2 regions of the Paenibacillus allorhizosphaerae genome follow, and region 1 is predicted to be linked to the other one. Evidence: riboswitches for the same ligand, from Rfam matches in the RefSeq annotation. Region 1 holds a riboswitch; the other holds the start of a gene.
What was found. Region 1 has a riboswitch for cyclic di-AMP ahead of ACFQI7_RS01200 (APC family permease). Riboswitches for the same ligand answer to the same signal wherever they lie in the genome.
Positions count from the first base shown of each region.

Region 1 (10,681 bases):
CGGCATATATGCCTTTCGTAAAGCGATTGTCCTGTGACCTGGCCTCATATTGCCGAAGCCGGTATTCGCCGGAATCGGATTTCGTACTCCGCCGGGTGTCACAGCAGGACCTGGCGGCTTTGTTACAAGAAACGACCGCTTCTTTCTCTTCGGTATACAGCGATTTGAATAGTCCAGGAGAACATCCTGCTTCGCGTTTGTCTTTGTACTGCAGTGTGTATAACGTTGAGGGCGTACCGGACGGCGCCTATCGTTATGACGGCACAGCCCATATGCTGCGCCGCGTGCTTCCGGGAGATCACCGGCTGCGGCTGCAAAAGGGAATGTCGTTGGATAACGTCAATTTATTTCAAGTGCCGCTCTGTTTTCATGTGGCAGGAGATCGGAATTACAACCAACCCGAATTAGGCTATCGCGGATACCGTATTCAACAGATGGAGGCAGGGATGCTTGTACAAAGACTGCTATTCGCGGCGTCGGCCGTCGGCATGGGAGGACGGCCGCTGCTCGGGTATGATCCTGCGGTTTGCGACGAACTGTACAATCTGGCGGACCAGAAAAAAACGACGCTGATCCAGATTCCGATCGGTCACTATCGCGGGCGTCCTCGTTTGGAAGGGAGCCTGCATACTTAGATGATTTAAAGTATGCTTCATTGGTTAACGAAACAAAATAGGTTTGCATAGCCATGTGAAAAGCTTGAGAAATCAAGCTTTTTCATATTTGCGGACGTTTCTGTTCGCTAAAAACAATCCATCGCCAGGTGCTGGCTGGCAGCAGATGATGTTGATCATACGATATTTGTTGTTGCCGGAAAAGTTTTTTGTGCTTGCACCTTACGTAACGTCATGATTTATAGTAAAGTTACCGGTAAACAAGCTAGCGTTGAAGAAGGAGTTGATTATGAAACGTAAATGGAAAGTAGGCGACCTCGCCAAGCTGACGGGGCTCACCGTGCGAACATTGCGATTTTACGATCAAATCGGCTTGTTTTCGCCATCCGACCAGACCGAATCCGGCCACAGGCTGTACAATGAATCCGACATTTCGCGTCTGCAGCAGATTTTATCGCTCAAGGAGCTCGGCTTATCGCTTGAGGAAGTCAAGTCCGTCTTGGCCGGGGAGCAGTATAGTCCGCTTGAGATTGTTACCTTGCAGATGGAGCGGATCAAGGAACAAATGAAGCTTCAGCACAAGCTATTGGAGCAGCTTGAACATGTGTCCGAGCTGATGCAGGGGAGGGCGCCGCTCACGGTTGAAGATTTCACTAGGCTCCTTCAAGCGATGAAGACCGGTCAAGAGAAGCTGGTCGTCGAGCGGCGGATGAGCTGGGAGCACCGGCTGGACATGCTCGGCACTTTTCTTGCCGAAGAAAATGAGTAATGAACCCAAGGAGGATTATCCATGATTGAACGATTCGTCAAACACGCTACCTTCGTCATCGAACGAACGTATCCAGCTTCGCCTGAAAAGGTTTATAACGCTTGGTCTGACCCATCCGCCAAAGGGAAGTGGTTTTCCAAGCCCGAAATCTTCGAATTTCGGGTAGGGGGGCGCGAATACAGCGCCGGTGGGCCTCCGGAAGGACCGGTCTTTACCTTCGACGCTTGTTATCAGGAGATCATCCCGGAACAGCGGATCGTATATACCTACACCTTGGATTCGAACGATACACGCATGTCCGTGTCGATCACAACGGTCGAGCTTATACCGACGGAGGGCGGCACGAAGTTGGTCTTCACCGAGCAAGGCACATTCTTCGACGGGCACGATACGCCGGAAATACGTGAGCACGGCACGAACGTAATGCTTGACGCGCTGGGCAAATCGCTTTAAGGAGGTTTGAGCGCATGTTACCAATGATAAAAGATAATGAAATTATATCTGCGCGAGAATATGATGTGCCGCGGGAGCTTGTTTTTCGAGCTTGGACTGAGCCGGAGCAATTGGCCTACTGGTGGGGGCCGAAAGGCTTCACCAATACGTTTCACGAGTTCGATTTGAGGCCCGGAGGCTCGTGGCGCTTCGACATGCACGGACCGGATGGCGCAAACTATCCGAACCATAGCGTCTTTGTCGAGATCGTACCTATGGAGCGGATCGTGCTCGATCATTTGTCCGGACACCAATTTCGGGTGACAGCGACCTTCGAAGAACTTGGCAGTCGCACGAGAGTCACATTCAGCCAGCTTTTTAAGGACACGAAGGAGTTCGAACAGGCCAAGCCTTACTGCGCCAAAGGCAACGAGCAAAACCTCGACCGATTGGGTGCGTTGCTTGCTGGAATACCCCCCCGGTCTTTGAATCAATAGTGCCACAAGCTGCCCTAGGTGAACTGCGCCTCTTTTGTTAGTTGTGTCTAACAAATGGGGTGCAGTTCAATACCGGCTGCTTTTTCTATTCCGTGGCTTCGGCATAATATCGTCCATTTAGAATTATCAGCGAAGCCGAACCATTCTGATGCTTCAAGAAAAGCTTTCTTCATGGCAGCTTCTCCAGCTTTCGTGCCGTTCGGAGATCGCATATAGAATTACGCTAATGGAAATGGTATTATTTTCTATATTACTCCGAAGCTTATAAAAGGGAGAGGGGCGTAACGCTATTATGAAATTCGTAGTCATATTTGGACCGCAGGCAGTGGGCAAAATGACCGTCGGCCAGGAGCTCGAAAAAATTACGGGTTTGAAGCTTTTTCATAATCACATGAGTATTGAAGCGGTTGCTCCGATTTTTAGTTACGGCACGGAACCCGGGAGACGATTAGTCAAGCTTTTTCGCCAAGCGATCTTTGAAGAAGTAGCGAATAGCGACATGGATGGCTTAATATTTACATACCTTTGGTCATTCGACCAACAGGCTGACTGGGACTATATAGAAAGCATTTGCCGCATCTTCGAATCGAAGGGCGGTATCGTTTGTTTTGTTGAACTGGAAGCAGAACTGGAAATAAGACTGGAGCGAAATAAAACGCCGAACCGGCTAAATCATAAACCTACAAAAAGAGATATTGCATTTTCCGAACGGGATCTGTTAAACAGGATGGCGAAAAGTCGGCTCAACTCTTTTGATGGGGAAATCCAGAGAGACCATTATATAAGAATCAACAATGCAAATTTGAGCCCGGAAGAAGTTGCAAGCATGATTAAGCAAAGATTTTCATTATAGACGACTTGTAATCGTAAGACATGAGCTGCACTTGAATATGATTCCTGACATAAGGTCAATTTAATGGTAGCGAATTGAATAAGGGAGATGTGTTCTATTGGACTTGGAAGAACTGTTAAAAGAACTGTTTAGCTCGCAGCAGGATTGGCATGTAAAAACCAGTGAAAATACGTATGTTGTCGTGCCTGATCATAACGAAGAAATTGATGATGAAGAATAATGGAAAGAGAGGGCCGACTAGCCCTCTCTTTTTTCACTTTTCGCATAAATGATATGGAACGGTAGCCACGACTACGTCCTTTTCCTTTAACAGTCTGGATCGGATTCGGTATGCCGACTGATTGTGCAGCAATCTTTGCCACCATTTCCTCGGTACGAATTGGGGTAGAAGGACCATAATCGTCTGCTTCTCCTTGACATGTGTATCAATCCGTTCAATAAATTCCACCAAAGGCTTGACGATGGTTCTGTATCTGGAGTGAAATACTACCAATCGCACCCCTGGATTCCACTGCTCCCATTTTTTCTCCATTTTGTCCTCGTCTTCTTCGGTAAAGGAAATATAAAAAGCGATGACATTTGGCGAAAGCGTCTTTGCATACGAGATCGTAGAGGCAACCACGCGATGAATCCCGGCGATCGGAATGATGATAATCGATTCTTTATGCGGCAAAGGCTCCTCTATATTGATTCGAAGCTGGTCAGCGACATCTTCGTAATGATCGTAGATTTTGGTTATAAGCCATAACAGTATCGGTGTTAATACAATCACGATCCAGGCGCCTTGCACAAACTTTGTAATGCAAAAAATAACGAGAACCGCAAACGATACAAGGGCGCCTATTCCGTTTATAATCAACCGTCCCTGCCATCCCTTTTGTTTTTCCTTCAGCCATTTGCGAACGAGGCCGCTTTGAGCGAGCGTAAACGATAAAAATACCCCGATGGCATAGAGCGGGATTAACGCATCGGTCTTTCCTCGAAACGCAATCAGCAGGATGGAAGCCAAAATACCTAATGTTACGATCCCGAAGTGAAAGGATAGACGGTCTCCCCGGTTAGCGAACATGCGCGGAAAGTTTTTATCTTGAGCCATGATCGATGCCAAGATCGGAAACCCGTTAAAACTGGTGTTGGCGGCAAGCGTCAAAATCATCATAGTTGCAATCTGGGTTGCATAATAAATGATTCCGCGTCCGTAAGCACTTTCCGTAACCATGGAGAGAACGGATGTATGTCCTTTTGGGTCCGGCGTGATGCCGTAGGCCATCGTTAAAACCGTGACGCCTCCGAATATGATCGCCAGCAAAATCCCTAGACAAACCAAGGTTCGCTTGGCATTGTCCTTGGAAGGCGATTTAAAATGAGGCACCGCGTCTGAAATCGCCTCGATGCCGGTGACGGCGGAACATCCGGATGAGAAGGCTTTTAACAAAACAAACAAGGTGAGCCCTGTAGGCACGGAAGAAGGGATCACATGAACGGCTGACGCATGACTGGCTCCCGTAAACAAATCGAAAATGCCTTTGCCTATTAACATGAGTAAACAAAGAATAAAAAAATAGGTGGGGAAGGCAAATACGGTTCCGGATTCCGAAGTACCTCTCAAATTGATCCAAACCATGAACCACACAAGAAATACGGCAATCGGTACAATATAAGGAATGGCCGCCGGAAACGCGGACGTAATAGCCTGCACCCCGGCCGAAATGGACACCGCCACCGTCAAAGTGTAATCGATTAATAAGGACACGCCCGTCAACCTTCCGAAAGACATGCCCAAGTTTTCTTTGGAGACCATATAGGCTCCGCCGCCTTGAGGATAAGTTTCGATAACTTGTCTGTAGCTGATGACCAGAATGGTAATCAAAAGGATGATGGCTATCGCAATAGGGAGCGAGAAACCATAAGCCGCCGCGGCTCCAACAGCTGCAAGAGCGATCAAAATCTGCTCCGTACCGTACGCTACAGATGACAAAGCATCCGAGGATAAAATCGGCAAAGCTTTCCACACGGGCATCTTTTCTTGTTCCAACTCATTGGACTTGAGCGGCCTGCCGAATATCATTCTTTTTAAAGAATCTGCTGCCATTCCGTGCACCTCGATTAAGAATGATTTTCGTTAACCTAATTCCAAATTCCTGTTTAATATATCCAAAAAAAAGCACAAAAAAACACAAGGTTAGAGTCTTGTGTTCATCATCTCACCTTCTCACGAAACGCTTACGAGGTTAGCTGTCGGATTAGGGTTGTGAGAAGCGTACCCTTCCCATGCTTATGGCATAGGATTCACCCCGGTAGTCGGGTCCCCCGTTTTTCTTAAAGAAAATTCAGCGTTATTCAATTTGTAAGTACGAATTGAATATTACTTTCTTATTCAACAAAAGTAAACCGAGTTAAACATGGCTGACCGTCAATTATTTTATCCAAATCCGTAAAATAGCGTTTACATCCATACACAGGTTTATTATCCTTTGTATTTTAGCGATTTGCTTTAATTATTGAAAATATTTGTGCTGATGCGCATGAAGCGAGTCGAATCCGGACAGCGTGGATTGCCTGCCCGATTTGCTACAAACGTGAGGCGATATTCATGCATCGAAATTAACATGCATGCTGCGGGATACAACGAATTTCACTGTAAATCTTGGATTGACGATGTTCGCTAGCTATGCCATAATCGAATTGGAACCGGTTCCATAAATGTGCAAGGAGAGTTGATTCGGATTGGGTAACATAGCTGTAGTTGGCAGCATTAATCTGGACATTGTCAACCGCGTTCAGCAGTATCCTATTCCCGGCCAAACGATCAAGAGCGGGGGGACGGAGTACAATTACGGCGGCAAAGGTGCGAATCAGGCTGTCGCTGCTGCCCGTTCGGGAGGCCATGTAATGATGGCGGGCGCCGTCGGTTCCGATTCTTTCGGCGGTGAGCTGCTGGCTGCTTTACGACAAGAAGGCATTGATGCGGATCTGGTCGTCCGAAAGAGCGGCAACTCCGGCATGGCGTTTATTACCGTGGACGCTTCGGGTCAAAATCAGATCATTTTGTCCGAAGGAGCCAACGGAGACGTGGTCACGGAAGATGTTCAGCCGCTATGGGCCGCGTAAGATGTGACAACCATACTTCTGCAAAATGAAATTCCATGGGCTTCGAATCTCAGCGTGATCCGGCAGGCGAAAGCCGAAGGGATTCGCGTAACGTTCAACCCGGCCCCGGCGCTCCCGATTCCCGGTGATGTGCTCAAGCTAATCGACATGCTAATTGTCAACGAATCCGAAGCGGAGTTCATTACGGGGCGGGAGGTTGGCAGCAGAGCCGAGGCGGAATCTGCAGCAAGTGCATTGCTAGCCGGCGGCGCAGGCGAAGTGATCGTTACGTTGGGATCGCAAGGCGCGCTGTACATGGGGCAAAAAGGGGATCGCTTCTATACGCCGGCTTGCCCGGTAAAGGCGGTCGATACGACAGCAGCCGGGGATACATTCATCGGAGCCTATACGGCACGAATAAGCGCCGGGAGTCCGATCCCGGAGGCGCTGCGGTTCGCTTCCGCTGCAGCCGCCCTAAGTGTGATGCGCAGGGGAGCCCAATCCTCTATCCCGACGCTTGAGGAGATAACAAGCTTTTTAAACGCAGAATCATGAGTTTTGTGCGAGTGAAATGTACGGATTCGTTTTTTGAGTGATGGTTAGGAGATAGATATGGATCAGAAAAAAACGAAAATTACGATCGATGACGTGGCAAAGGAAGCCGGAGTGGCCAAGTCTACCGTATCGAGGATTATCAATAACGCGCCCGGGGTAAAACCGATCACGAGGCAGAAGGTAAACCGGGTTATTGAACAGCTGGGATTTACGCCTAATATAATGGCTCGAAGCTTGAAAACGAATTTACGCAGACAAATCGCACTCGCGATAGACGACATACGCAATCCGTATTATCCAGAACTGGCGTGGGCGGCGGAGCAGGTGGCCAAACAAAATGATTATCGGCTTGTGTTGATCAATCATTACGGAAATCCGTCCGAAGAGCTCGCGGTCATAAGGGAAGTCAACGATATGCATGTAGACGGTATCGTTCTGCTTTCCATCAGCCACCCGAAAACGTTGAATTCGCTCATTAAGAAAGCGACCGTTCCGGTCAGTTTAATCGGCAATTACGGCGAAGAGATGCCGGCGGATACAGTAGGGCTGAGCCGATCGGAAGGGTACTTGGCAATGGATCACCTGATTCGGATCGGCAGAAGGCGAATTGCGTATGCGGGTGGCCCGATCACGATGCATCGGGGATCGCGTTACAATGCTTACGAGAAGTCGCTTGCCGCGAGTTTTATGAAACTTGATCGTTCCCTTGTGTTTACCGGCGAAAGATTATCTCTCGAAACCGGAATGGAAGCCGCGCAATATTTTTACCGATTGAAGGAACGGCCGGATGCCGTGTTCGCGGCCAATGACCTGATCGCCATCGGCGTCATTCAAGGTCTTATGGAGCTGGGATTGCGGGTTCCGGAAGATGTCGCCGTCGTAGGAATCGACGATATCCCTTGGTGTATGCTGACGAATCCGAAGGTAAGCTCGGTTTCGAATTTAGTGGCGGAAATGGGCCGCATCGCGGTCGAGCTGCTACTGAAACGGATCGATCAATCCGACGAACCGTTTAAGAAAGTAAAACTGGAACCAAGGTTGATTGTTCGGGAGTCGACGGTGAAATCAATCTGAGCACGCGAATAAACAATGTTTGCCTTGTCTGCTGAACCGGACAGGGTAAACAACACGCTATATGTTGAAACAGAGCTCTCATTGCTATAATGAATACAGAAAAGAGTTCTGAACGAACACAAATGGAATCGGTTCCAGCGAGAAGGGACTGTATGCTTTGAATATGAAACGATATGTTGATCGTATCAACGAAAACATCGTTGTTGCAACAAAATAAAACCGGTTCCAAAAATGCTATTTTGGTTCCAAACATTCAATCGGTCAGTCATCGAAAGGTAAGAAGAAAGGTGGAGTAAGCAATGGTTATGCAGCAGGATTACGTCGAACGAGTATATGCCGGATGGCTTGGGAAAGTCATCGGCGTCCGGCATGGGGGCAATATTGAAAATTGGACGTACGAACGAATTGAACGCACGTTTGGCGAAGTAACCGGCTATTTGCACGAATTTAAAAACTTTGCGGCTGACGATGACACGAACGGGCCGATGTTTTTCCTGCGAGCGCTGGACGATTACACTTGCGGCCCGGAAATCACGGCTGAACAGATGGGATTGACTTGGCTTAATTACGCTCCGGACGGCCATGGCTTTTACTGGTGGGGCGGCTACGGCAAGTCCACCGAGCATACCGCCTACGTCAACTTAAAGAACGGCGTTATGGCGCCGCGTTCAGGTTCCATCGCACAAAATGGGCATGCGGTTGCCGAACAGATCGGCGGACAAATTTTTATTGACGTCTGGGGGCTGATTGCGCCCGGAAACCCGAAGCTTGCCGCGGAATTTGCGGAGAAAATCGCAAGTGTGTCTCACGACGGAAACGGAAAGTACGGCGGGATGTTTATCGCCGCATGCATCGCCGCAGCCTTTGTCGAGAAAGATATTCGACGCATCATCGAAACCGGCCTTGAAACGATTCCTACCGATTGCGAATATGTCCGGATGACCCGTGCGGTCATGGACTTTCATCAAGCGAACCCCGATAACTGGCGGGATGCGTTCCATTATGTCAAAGCTCATTTCGGTTACGATAAATATCCGGGTCACTGCCATATTATCCCGAATTCGGCGGTTATTATTTTATCGCTGCTGTATGGCGAAGGCGATTTTTCCAAGTCGATCAACATTTGCAATATGTGCGGCTGGGATACGGATTGCAATGTGGCGAACGTCGGAACGATTATGGGCGTCCGCAACGGCTTGGAAGGCATCGATGCAAGTTGGCGGAAGCCGATCAACGATTTCTTGTGCTGTTCGAGCGTGATTGGGTCGTTAAACATCCTGGATAACGTATGGTGCGCGACCTATATCGCGAGACTCGGCTATAAAATTGCAGGTGAACCGGTCCCGGAAAGATGGGCAGCAATTATAGAAGAGAAGGGAACCCGCTTTCACTTTGAATTGCCCAATTCCACCCATGCGTTTCGCACATCGACGGACGATTCCCTGCATGTGACGGCCTTGATCGAAAATACGGAAGAAGCGGCTGCTTCAGGGAGTCGATCGCTCAAAGTGCTGTTCGATAAAACGCAAGGAGGCGTCGGCTACCGGGTGTACCATCAAACGTACTACCGTCCGCATGATTTTAACGACAGTCGGTACGACCCGAGCTTCTCGCCGATTTTATATCCGGGGCAATCGATGGAAGCGATGGTGATGGTTCCGGCGGCCGGGCAGCAAGTGAAAGCGCGGCTGTACGTGAAGGACGGCCATTCGGGCAACGATTATTACGGTGAAGCGGCGGTTCTTACTCCCGGCGAATGGACACGGCTTGAATTTGCCATCCCTTCTTTAAGCGACTGCTGTCTGGAGCAGGCGGGGATCGAGTTCATCCCTATGGCGGGAAAAGGCCCGAAGGGACCTAGTCTCGTAGCCTACGTGGACGATTTCGTGTTCGGCGGGAAACCGAACTACGCCATCGATTTTGCCAAGGAGCGGCTCGAGAAATGGAACGGGCTGCATATCGAGGTAAGCCAGATGACCTATTTGCGGGGAATTTGGACGTTAGAGGACGGCGAACTGAGCGGTAGCTTTTCCGGCGAAACGGCGGAATGCTATACAGGTAAACTGGATTGGGACGATTATACGTTCGAAGCCGTTGTCGTTCCGAAGCTTGGTGAGCATCACCGCATCAATTTCCGCGTGCAGGGAGGGATTCGTTCCTATGCGGTAGGACTCGCGCCTGACGGGAAGCTGGCCCTTTACAAAAATGAGAACGGGTACCGCACATTACGCGAGGCAGATTTGGATTGGCAGAACGAGAAGGCGGTAACAATCGTTGTAAAAGCGCAAGGCAACCGGTTTGAAGTTTCGGCAGACGGCGTGCCGCTTATGGATTATGCCGATGAAGATCGTCCGTACTTGACCGGGATGATCGGATTTTCCAATGCCGAAGCAAGCCATACGCATTATCGCGGTTTTTCGCTAGCGAGCATGTAAAGGACGGATCGTTTCGCATTGGTACGTTCATGTCTTGTTTCAAACAGATTTGGAAGGGAGTTATCCGCCATGAGCCAACCGAATATTGTTGTCATTTGCAGCGACCAGCACCACCCTTTAATTACCGGGTACCGCGGACATCCGTTTATCAAGACGCCTCATCTGGATCAGCTCGCTGCGGAAGGTACTCATTTTACTAGCGCTTACAGCAATTGTCCCGTATGTACGCCGAGCCGCATGAGCTTTATTACAGGCAAATATCCGCATCAGATCGACAGCTGGTTTCTCGGCTGCCCGCTGGACCGGAATGAAATGACGTGGTCGCGCAAGCTGCACGAAGCAGGCATGCCGTCGGCGATGTT
Region 1 is NZ_JBHSRV010000001.1:297,544-308,224, reverse strand. It holds gene ACFQI7_RS01230 (SagB family peptide dehydrogenase) at 1-635, shown strand, start outside; gene ACFQI7_RS01225 (MerR family transcriptional regulator) at 904-1,383, shown strand; gene ACFQI7_RS01220 (SRPBCC family protein) at 1,405-1,836, shown strand; gene ACFQI7_RS01215 (SRPBCC family protein) at 1,851-2,312, shown strand; gene ACFQI7_RS01210 (DEAD/DEAH box helicase family protein) at 2,605-3,165, shown strand; gene ACFQI7_RS01205 (hypothetical protein) at 3,263-3,385, shown strand; gene ACFQI7_RS01200 (APC family permease) at 3,419-5,257, opposite strand; cyclic di-AMP (ydaO/yuaA leader) riboswitch at 5,370-5,511, opposite strand; partial or broken gene rbsK (ribokinase) at 5,893-6,810, shown strand; gene ACFQI7_RS01190 (LacI family DNA-binding transcriptional regulator) at 6,868-7,884, shown strand; gene ACFQI7_RS01185 (ADP-ribosylglycohydrolase family protein) at 8,184-10,319, shown strand; gene ACFQI7_RS01180 (sulfatase-like hydrolase/transferase) at 10,389-10,681, shown strand, end outside.

Region 2 (10,681 bases), on a different contig from region 1:
GAACGGCGGACACGATGAGATCAAGCAGGACCTGACGCGTAAAATGCAAGAGGCCGCGGAAGAACTGAACTTCGAGCGCGCCAAAGAGTTCCGCGATCAGATTGTCCATATCGACGCCGTGATGGAGAAGCAAAAAATCAATACGTCGGACATCGTCGATCGCGACGTTTTCGGCTTTGCCGTGGAAAAAGGGTGGATGTGCGTGCAAATATTGTACATGCGCCAAGGCAAGCTGATCGAACGCAAAGCAACGATGTTCCCGTATTACGGCGAGGCGTACGAAGATTTCCTGACGTTCGTCACGCAATATTATAGCGATAACCCGGCACTGCCGAAAGAAATCTTCATGCCTGCGGGCGAACAGGACACGGCTGCGACCACTGCTGATTTCACGGGAGATCAAGCGAGCGGCTTGGGGGAGATCGCGGCGGGTGAGGGCAAGGTAGAACGCATGGATGCGGCGGATGATGGACGCAAGGCAGGCAGCGGGACGGATATTGCCGCGGAGCAGAACACGGTGAGCGATACGTTGGAAATGCAAGCGGACATTTTGTCGGAAGCGGTAGCAGAAGACGATGCCGGCAAGCCGTCCGAGGCGAAAGCGGATGTCAAAGAAGCGCTAGAGAGCTGGCTGAAGGTGAAAGTGCATTTCCCGCGACGAGGTTTGAAAAAAAATATGGTAGGGATGGCCTGCGACAATGCGCGGGTGGCGTTGGAGGAGAAATTCCGCCTCATTGAGCGGGATGAGGAACGGACGATCAACGCCGTAGAAAACTTGGGCGAATGGCTCGGGATCGGCACCGTTCATCGGATCGAGGCGTTCGATAACTCCAACATTCAAGGCTCGTCCCCGGTCTCGGCCATGGTCGTATTTACGGACGGCAAGCCGGACCGGAAGGAATACCGCAAATACAAGATTCGTACCGTAAAAGGGCCGGACGACTATGAGACGATGCGCGAGGTTGTACGCCGAAGGTACGAGCGCGTCTTGAAGGAAGGGCTGCCGATGCCCGATCTTGTCGTCATCGACGGAGGCCGGGGACAAATTTCCGCAGCGGTCGACGTGCTGGAGAACGAGCTTGGCCTGTATATTCCCGTTTGCGGCTTGGTGAAAGACGCGAAGCATAAGACGGCGCAGCTGATGATCGGAGATCCGGCGGAAGTCGTGCCGATTCGGCGGGACAGCCAGGAATTTTATTTGCTGCAGCGCATTCAGGAAGAGGTTCACCGCTTCGCCATCACGTTTCATCGGGAGACGCGCGGCAAATCAATGACAATTTCCTTGCTCGATTCCATTCCGGGCATCGGAGAGAAACGCCGCAAGGCGCTGCTTAAGCATTTCGGCTCGCTGAAAAAAATAAAAGAGGCTGCAGTCGAAGACTTTAAGCCTCTTGGCATCGGAGAAAAGCTGGCTTCGCAAATATTGCAGGCTTTAACGTCTCCGAATCCGGATCAGCCGGAAGGTGCAGCGGATCAAACGGAAAACGATACGGTTTCGGACGGAGAAGCCGTGGAAACGTTAGAGGCAGACGTGTAATACGTCTGCCTTTTTGTCGTGCATTTGGTTACCGCGGCACCGGCCGGTAACGGCCGCCTGAATAAGTGCGGTGCAGCCAAGATAGCAGCCAGCCGATGAGCGCCGGAACGGCCAAGTAAACTATGCCGGTCAGCACCTGCAGCGGCTCGCCCATGTACATGAGCGACAGCCCCATCAAAATGCTGTCCATGGCGGCATGGGCGAAAATAACGGTGAGGAAGCCGTAGCGGAGGAAAGCCCATCCGAATATTAAGCCGATCACGGTTACTTCCACGAGCCGGGTATATACCGGATATATCGGATATTGCGTATGACTTGCGGCCCAGATGACGCTCGGCAGCAGTACCGCCAGAAACCGGTTGCGTGTCAGTTTCAGGAACAGCGCGATGCCGAACAGCCTGTAAACCGCTTCTTCCGAGATCGCCGCGGCCCACGCCATCAGCGGGAATAAGGCGGGATATACCATGTTGTACACGGAATCGGCCGGGTCGCTGACAGCCCATACATCGAATGCTTCCCCGGCGGTAAAAAGCATCACCTGCTGCAATCCGAGCAGAAATAAACAAAGCATATAGCCGCGAATCATGGCCGTTCGCACATGATCTCCGAATATTTGATCCTTCCATACGGGCCATGCGCTCCATCCATGGTCCAGCCACATATGCCGGCCCGCGGAAAGCGTGAAATACGTCGATAACCCCATCAAGAACACGAATATGTTGACAAACCACAAGTAGAATATGGCGCCCGCTTCCGTCGGTCCGCTGCCGTGGGTTGTCCGGAATGCAGGCATCATGTTGAAATTGTTGACGATGTACACGGCGAGAAAGAGAAGAGTTAATATAAGGCCTTTGGAAAATCCGATTTCTTTGCGGTAGCGAATGACGATCCAAATCGCCACTATCGTCATCATGAGCGATACGAGCATGCTGATGCGGGTCATGAGCGCAGACTTGTCGTCTTGGGCATTTTTCCATTCGCCGTACGAGCCGGGAATCGAAAAGGCGGGACGAAATGCTGTCGTCTGGCCGCTTTCGACCTTCATCACGAGTGCCAGCTTTGCATCCCCGATGGATTCCGATTTGCTCTTGAACATAAATGAACCGTTAGCGGAACTGTCTTGTTCCACCACAAAAGCCGCCGGGTTATAGCCCATCTCGGCTATCGTTTGTTCCAGCAGCTTGGTCAAGTTCGTCTCGGACGGGCTCACGCTGTTGGTTTTCGCCGCCGCGGGCTTGTTCCGCTCAAAGCCGATCACGGCTAGCGTGTTGTAGTTTACCGCAATAAAATAGTTCATGCCGGACGCGCGATCGTTAATTTCGACTTCATAGTAGTCGAGCGGGAAGCGTTTGCCGTATTTTTTTAAGTAATCGTCGTACAAATGCTCTTTCTGCAAATAACCGCTCCGCGTCGTGTACGATTGATACAGCGTGCTTGTCTCGACGTCGCTCGAAAGCCGGAACCGGCTTTCCGCAAACTTCAATGCGGCGTCGGCTGCCTGCTGCTTCGTCACGGACGGCTTGTCAATGTTATTCTCGTCGAGCCGGTCGGCGCCCTCCATGAAAGGGGATATGAATATAACGCCCAAGTACATGATCAAACCGAGGACAGCGAGCAGCAGCAGCGAGGGTTCGGACCGTTTTCTCTGCATGGGGGGCTCCTTCTCCATTTTTATTGAATTATTTCATTATATTCATTAAACGTAGCATACATGCGCCGCGGAATTCCAATGAATTCGCGAGTGTGACGAGGATAATCGAAGCAAAGCGAAGCGCCGTATCTAATGGAGCGCTTACATTTCGTTAATATTCCTTTAATCCTGTACATTTCACTCATTTACGACTTTGTACTTCTCGCTAAACACGATTATAATTCATATCAATTGAATAAAGCCGAATTTCTTAACGAAAACGGGGGAACCATGAGTTTAGGGGTGAATTCAGCGAAGCCGCTTCAGGCCGCTGATAGGGTGACTGTACATCCGAATCCGTCAGCTAACCTCGTAGGCTTACGTTGCAATTGGCGAGGTGTGCACGCCGATGCCGTTGCAACTTTTACAGGAACCTGAAAAGACGACATTGGGTTTCCAGTGTCTTTTTTATTGCCCGAAAATCAGAGTCGAGGTGCAACATGAACGCTCCGGCAAAAAAATTTGAGCTGACGCCCCCGCAAATCCTAGTCATCGGTTTTGCGGCGATCATCCTGACGGGGGCGGTGCTGCTGTCGCTCCCCATCGCATCGGCAAGCGGAACGCCGCTGCGTTTTCTGGATGCGCTCTTCACGGCGACGTCGGCGACTTGTGTGACCGGTCTGGTGGTTGTGGATACAGGAACGTTTTTCTCCAAGTTCGGGCAGGTCGTCATTATTTTATTGATCCAAGTAGGCGGTCTTGGATTCATGACCATGTCGACGCTGTTCGCTTTCATGCTGAAGAAACGAATTTCGCTCAAGGAACGGCTCATCTTGCAGGAAGCGATGAACCAGGGAAGCATGGAAGGCATCGTCCGGTTAATCCGGAAAGTCATCCGCTATTCATTGACCATTGAATTTATCGCCGCCGTCGTCTTCTCGATTCGATGGTCGATCGATCTTGGTCCCGCCAAGGGTATCTACTTCGGCATATTTCACGCCATTTCTTTTTTCAACAACGCCGGGTTTGACTTATTCGGCTCTGTTACCGGCCCTTTCAGCAGCCTGACGTATTACGCCGATGATTTTATCGTTAACTTCGTAGCGATGGCATTGATCGTGTTGGGCGGCATCGGTTTTGTCGTCATCTCGGATTTGCTGGAGTTCAAGCGGAACAAACGGCTTTCGCTCCATTCCAAAGTTGTGCTGAGCGCAACGGGCATTTTGATTCTCGTCGGGGCTATAGTCATCTTCGTCTTTGAATTTTCCAACACGAAGACGGTCGGCTCGCTCAACTGGTACGGAAAGCTGCTCGCATCGTTTACGCAATCGGTTTCTCCGCGTACGGCGGGGGTCAACACGGTTGACCTCGCCAGCTTGCGGCAGGCGACGCAGTTCTTCATCATTATCCTGATGTTCATCGGCGCTTCGCCGGGTTCTACCGGGGGCGGAATCAAGACAACGACCTTCTCGGTGCTGATCGGCGCGATGATCGCGATGATCCGCGGCAAGGAAGACATCGTATTTTTCCATTATCGCTTTGGCAAAGACCGCATCTTGAAGGCGATTACGCTTACGATGATCGCGCTGTTCCTCGTCATTACGGTAACGATGCTGTTGTCGACGACGGAGGATCATTCGTTTCTGGTCATCTTGTTTGAGGTCACTTCCGCTTTCGGCACCGTCGGTTTGTCGCTCGGGCTGACGCCGGACTTAAGCGATTTCGGCAGAGTATTGATTGCCCTAACGATGTTTGCCGGTCGTCTTGGTCCGCTGACGCTTGCTTATGCGCTCGGTCCGAAGGTGGAGAAAGAATTATACAGGTATCCCGAAGGAAAAATTACGATTGGATAGGGGAAAAGAGAAATTATGAAACGTGGTCAGTACGCGGTCATCGGATTAGGAAGATTCGGCTCGAGTTTGGCGAAGGAGCTCGTCGATCTGGGGTATGAGGTGCTTGGCATCGATCGGGACGAAGAATCCGTTGATGAGATGAGCGATCAGCTCACGCATGCGGTCGTGGCCGATGCCACCGATGAAGAGGTAATCCGCTCACTCGGCATCCGCAATTTCGATTGCGCCGTTGTCGCCATCGGCGACGATATGCAGGCTAGCATTTTGACGGCCATCTTGCTGAAAGATATCGGCGTCAAAACGGTTGTGGCGAAGGCGCTATCGGAGCTGCACGGCAAAGTGCTGACGAAGGTGGGGGTTGACCGCGTGATTTATCCGGAGCGGGATATGGGGATTCGCGTAGCGCATCAGTTGGTATCGCCCAACCTGCTTGATTATATCGAGCTTTCGAACGAATATTCCATCGCTGAGATATCCGTTCCGAAGCGGCTGTCCGGCCGGTCGCTCGAAGATTTGAATCCGAGGGCGCGGTACGGCTGCAGCGTTGTAGCCATTAATAAGAAGAGCGGGGTTATAATTGCTCCGACCGCCAGTGATATTGTGGAAGAAAAAGATGTGATGGTCATTATCGGGACGAATGATCAAATCGAATCGTTCGAGCATGAAGTGAACCGTTAGTCTGTAATGATAAACGGGCTATTCAAAAGCGATCCCAGATGACTGATTCCTCGGGTTACTAACTAACTATTCGACGGATGCTTCTTAATTGGAGGACTAGCTCATGGAAAACGGAGCGCAACTGGATCATGTTCTGTTTTTGATCGTTATTATACTTACGATGGGCATGTTATTCGGGAAAGTGGCGGGCTGGCTGAAATTGCCGGACGTCGCTCTTTTTTTGGTCGCGGGCATGCTGATCGGCCCGGGCTTTCATCTGGTAAGCGAGTCCAGCGCTTCTTTTACGAACCAGTTCATACTTACCGTCGGGTCGACGCTCATTTTGTTCGACGGCGGGCGCAACATCCGTTTGTCCGGCCTGCGCAAAGTATGGATTACCGTATCGCTGCTGAGCGTGCCGGGGGTGCTGATCACATGCGCGGCCGTGTCGGTTGCGGCGCATTTCCTGCTCGGCTTGCCGATGATTTACGCGGTGCTGCTGGGCGCGATCATTTCCTCTACGGACCCGGCTACGTTGATTCCGGTGTTCAAGCAGGTGAAGATTCGCGACAAAGTGCGCGAAACGGTGGAAAGCGAGTCCGCCTTTAACGATGCGACCGGGTCGATCTTGACGTTCTCGGTGCTGGCCATCGTTATGGGAGGACAAGCATTCTCTGTCTCGTCGGGAATCATCGAATTCTTGAAGACCGCGCTTGGGGGAATAGCGGTGGGAGTCATCGCCGGTTCGATCCTTGCGTTTGCCACGGCGCATTTGAAACTCGGCTACTTGCGGGATTATGCGACGATCGCCCTGGTGGTAACGGCGCTGGGAACGTATTGGCTGGGAGATGCTCTGCATGTGAGCGGCTTTATGGCGACCTTCGCCGCGGGACTGATCTGGGGCAATGTCGATTTGTTCAAGCTCGACTTGAATGACAAGCTGCATGAGATGGCGCACTTCACGGAAAATACGACCGTATTGATGCGCATGCTGATCTTTATTTTGCTCGGCAGCCAGGTGAACTTCACGGTCATTCTCGATCATCTGTGGCCAAGTCTCGGCGTCATTGCCGTATTCATGTTCATTGCCCGGCCGCTCACCGTACTGGCTTCGGCGCTGCCCGACCGAAAGGCGGACTGGAAGTGGAACGAGATCGTGTTCATGTTCTGGGTGAGGGAAACCGGCGTCATTCCGGCGGCTTTGTCCGGCATGGTCGCAGGGCTCGGCGTCAAATACGCCGATGTGATCGCCTCCGTTACGTTCCTCGCGGTGCTGCTCACGATATTGCTTCAAGCCGGGACGACCGCCGCGGTCGCCCGCAGGCTTGGGCTCGAGGAACGCAAACCCGCGGCCCGGCCGCGAACGAACTAATCCACGCGAAAATCGGCTTGGTAATGATGCACCGCTTTGTCGATAAACTGCCGGATAGACGGCTCGTGGACGGCTTCTTCTGTGAACAGCAGGGAGGTCGTCCTTTTTGTTTGTTCCAGCTCCGCAATAAACCGGACCGTCAACTGGTTATTTTCCGTTAACGTATGCCGCAAGTAAGACTCGGGCAGCAGCGTCGCCGCTTCGCAGGTCGTTACGAGCCGCGTAATTGCCTCGAACGAGTCGATCTCCATCTTGACGTCAGGATGCACCGCGCAGCGGTGGAACATTTCGTCCATCAGCACCCGGTACCATGTTCCGCGCGAAAACAAGATCATCGGCAGCTCATGCAAGTCTTGTATTGTAAGCGTGCTTTTGTCGGCGAACGGATGCTTGACCGGCAGCACGAGGCAGAGATGATCGTTGAACAGCGGCACGCAGGTAAGTCCCGGCTCGCTGATGCTGGAGGCAACGAGGCCGATGTTCACCTTCTTCTCCTTGACCAGCGGAACGATCTCGTGGGTCTTGCCGGTCACCGCCTTAATATCGGTTAGCGGGTATTCGCGCGTATAAATGGTAATCAAATCGGGAAGAGTGGATTGCAGGGTCGTCAAGCTTGCGCCGATCACGATGCTGGCCGGTGCCGTGTTCGCCTTGAAGCCTTGAAGCGCCTGATGAAGCTTGCGCTCCAGCCGTTTTTGCTCCAGGGCATGCTCGTAGCATATTTCTCCCGCTCGGGTAAGTTCCAGCCGTTTGCCTTTGCGCTTGAACAATTGTACGCCGAGCTCTTCCTCAAGCCGCATGATTTTGCGAGACAGCGCCGGTTGGGAAATGTTCAGCAGCAGGGAAGCTTTATTCAGGCTTTGCTGTTCCACGACGGTCGCGAACACATCGATCAGTTCCATTACAAACACATCCTCTATGTCTCTATATGCACGTAAGTTATAAGCTATTATAAATAATAAGCACTTCCATTATAAGCGAAACAGGAGTAGTATGTATATGTCACTCTTTGTTCACAAGTTTTGCCGATTCCTGCATAAAAGAATGTCGATTCATGGAAAATAGTCGTAGCGTTTTTGGTTGACGCTCCCAACATGCGGGAGTACAATGGTAGATGGTTTTGACGATGCGGTGACAAGCCTTAATTTAAGGGGGGAATGAAATTCAATGTTCAAAAACTCGTATTATTCACGAAAGCTGCATTCATTGTTGGGGGTCATTCCGGTCGGGTTCTTTTTGATCGAACACCTGCTGACAAACTATTCGGCGGTCAAGGGCGGTCATGAGGGCTTCCTGGAACACGTCGAATGGCTTCACGGATTGCCGTTAGTACTGCTTTTGGAAATTGTCGGCATCTGGATTCCGCTGGCGTATCATGCGATTTACGGCTTGTATGTAGCGTACACGGCTAAAAACAACGTAAACAACTACGGTTACTTCCGCAACCAAATGTTTTTTCTGCAGCGGGTTACCGGGGTACTCACGTTCCTGTTCGTTGCATGGCATTTTTTCCAAACACGGTTTCAAATTACGCTCGGCCTGCCTCAGGAACATATCGGTATGCGTATGAACGAGATTGCAAGCAATCCCGTTTATTTTGTGCTGTACTGCATCGGGATCGTTTCCGCCGTGTTCCACTTCAGCAACGGCATGTGGTCTTTCCTCGTTAGCTGGGGCATAACGGTCGGCCCGCGTGCGCAGCGCGTGTCCACGTACGTCTGGATGGGCGTGTTCGTAGTCATGTCGATTATGTTCATTATGTCTTTGTCGGCTTTCGTGGATCCGCAGTTCCAAGAGATGCCGAAAGTAGCGAAAGGTTAAGGGGGAGAAAGCGAACATGGCGAATTCTAAAATCATCGTAGTCGGCGGAGGTCTCGCAGGCTTAATGGCCACCGTGAAGGCAGCAGAAGCCGGAGTTCACGTAGACCTGTTCTCCTTGGTGCCTGTGAAGCGATCCCACTCCGTATGCGCGCAAGGCGGCATCAACGGAGCTGTAAATACAAAAGGGGAAGGCGACTCTCCGTGGGAACATTTTGACGATACCGTATACGGGGGCGACTTCCTCGCGAACCAGCCGCTCGTTAAGGCGATGTGCGAAGCCGCGCCGGGCATCATCCACTTGATGGACCGGATGGGCGTTATGTTCAGCCGTACGCCGGAAGGCTTGCTAGACTTCCGCCGTTTCGGGGGAACGCAGTATCACCGTACGGCATTTGCCGGTGCGACCACAGGACAACAGCTGTTGTACGCGCTGGATGAGCAAGTGCGCCGCTGGGAAACGGCCGGGCTCGTGAAGAAGTACGAGCATTGGGAATTCCTCGGCGCTGTGATTGACGACGACGGCGTCTGCCGCGGAATTGCCGGTCAAGATTTGCGCAGCATGGAAGTGAATACGTTCTCTGCGGATGCGGTTATTTTGGCTACCGGCGGACCGGGGATCGTGTTCGGCAAAACAACGAACTCGGTTATCAACACCGGTACGGCTGCGAGCGCCGTATATCAGCAGGGTGTATATTATGCCAACGGCGAGTTTATCCAAATTCACCCGACGGCGATTCCAGGCGACGACAAGCTGCGTCTCATGTCCGAATCGGCACGCGGCGAAGGCGGACGGATCTGGACTTACAAGGACGGCAAACCATGGTACTTCCTTGAAGAGAAATATCCGGCTTACGGTAACCTGGTTCCGCGGGATATCGCGACCCGTGAAATTTTCTCCGTGTGCGTAGACCAGAAGCTTGGCATCAACGGCGAGAACATGGTATATCTCGACTTGTCCCACAAAGATCCGAAGGAGCTTGACGTCAAGCTCGGCGGTATCATCGAGATTTACGAGAAGTTCATGGGCGACGACCCGCGTAAAATTCCGATGAAAATTTTCCCGGCCGTTCACTACTCGATGGGCGGCATGTGGGTAGATTACAACCAAATGACGAACATTCCGGGGCTGTTCGCCGCCGGCGAATGCGAATATCAATATCACGGCGCGAACCGGTTGGGCGCGAACTCGCTGCTGTCCGCGATTTACGGCGGGATGGTGGCCGGACCGAAGGCGATCGAATATATCAAAGGTTTGGGCAAGCATACCGACGATATTTCCTCCTCGGTATTCGAGCGATACAAGCAGCAGCATACGGATCGTTATGAAAGCATCCTGAAGCTGGACGGCACCGAGAACGCTTATGTGCTCGGCAAAGAGCTCGGCGACTGGATGAACAATAATATGACCGTCGTTCGTTTCAATAAAAACTTGGAGCAAACGATCGATAAGATCAACGAGTTGAAGCAGCGCTGGAAAAACATCAATGTGAACGACTCCGCCCGGTATAACAATCCAGGCGTCGCTTATACCCGTCAGTTGTGGAACATGCTTGAGCTGGCGCATGCCATGACACTCGGCGCCTTGCTTCGCAATGAAAGCCGCGGCGCGCACTACAAGCCGGAATTCCCAGAGCGCAACGATGAGGAGTTCCTCAAAACGACGAAAGCAAAATGGACGCCGGACGGCCCGCAAATCGAGTGGGAAGAAGTCGACGTATCCTTGATTCAGCCTCGTAAACGCGACTATACAACCGATAAGAAGGGAGGTCATTGATCATGGCCGAAGCAACCGCAACTGCAACCAAAAAAGT
Region 2 is NZ_JBHSRV010000005.1:225,566-236,246, forward strand. It holds gene uvrC (excinuclease ABC subunit UvrC) at 1-1,537, shown strand, start outside; gene ACFQI7_RS20060 (CPBP family intramembrane glutamic endopeptidase) at 1,566-3,188, opposite strand; cyclic di-AMP (ydaO/yuaA leader) riboswitch at 3,418-3,561, shown strand; gene ACFQI7_RS20065 (TrkH family potassium uptake protein) at 3,668-5,020, shown strand; gene ACFQI7_RS20070 (potassium channel family protein) at 5,036-5,698, shown strand; gene ACFQI7_RS20075 (cation:proton antiporter) at 5,802-7,049, shown strand; gene ACFQI7_RS20080 (LysR family transcriptional regulator) at 7,046-7,951, opposite strand; gene ACFQI7_RS20085 (succinate dehydrogenase cytochrome b558 subunit) at 8,217-8,870, shown strand; gene sdhA (succinate dehydrogenase flavoprotein subunit) at 8,887-10,644, shown strand; gene sdhB (succinate dehydrogenase iron-sulfur subunit) at 10,647-10,681, shown strand, end outside.
Region 2: it holds a riboswitch for cyclic di-AMP, as region 1 does, so the genes downstream of both, ACFQI7_RS20065 (TrkH family potassium uptake protein) here and ACFQI7_RS01200 (APC family permease) in region 1, are expected to answer to the same signal.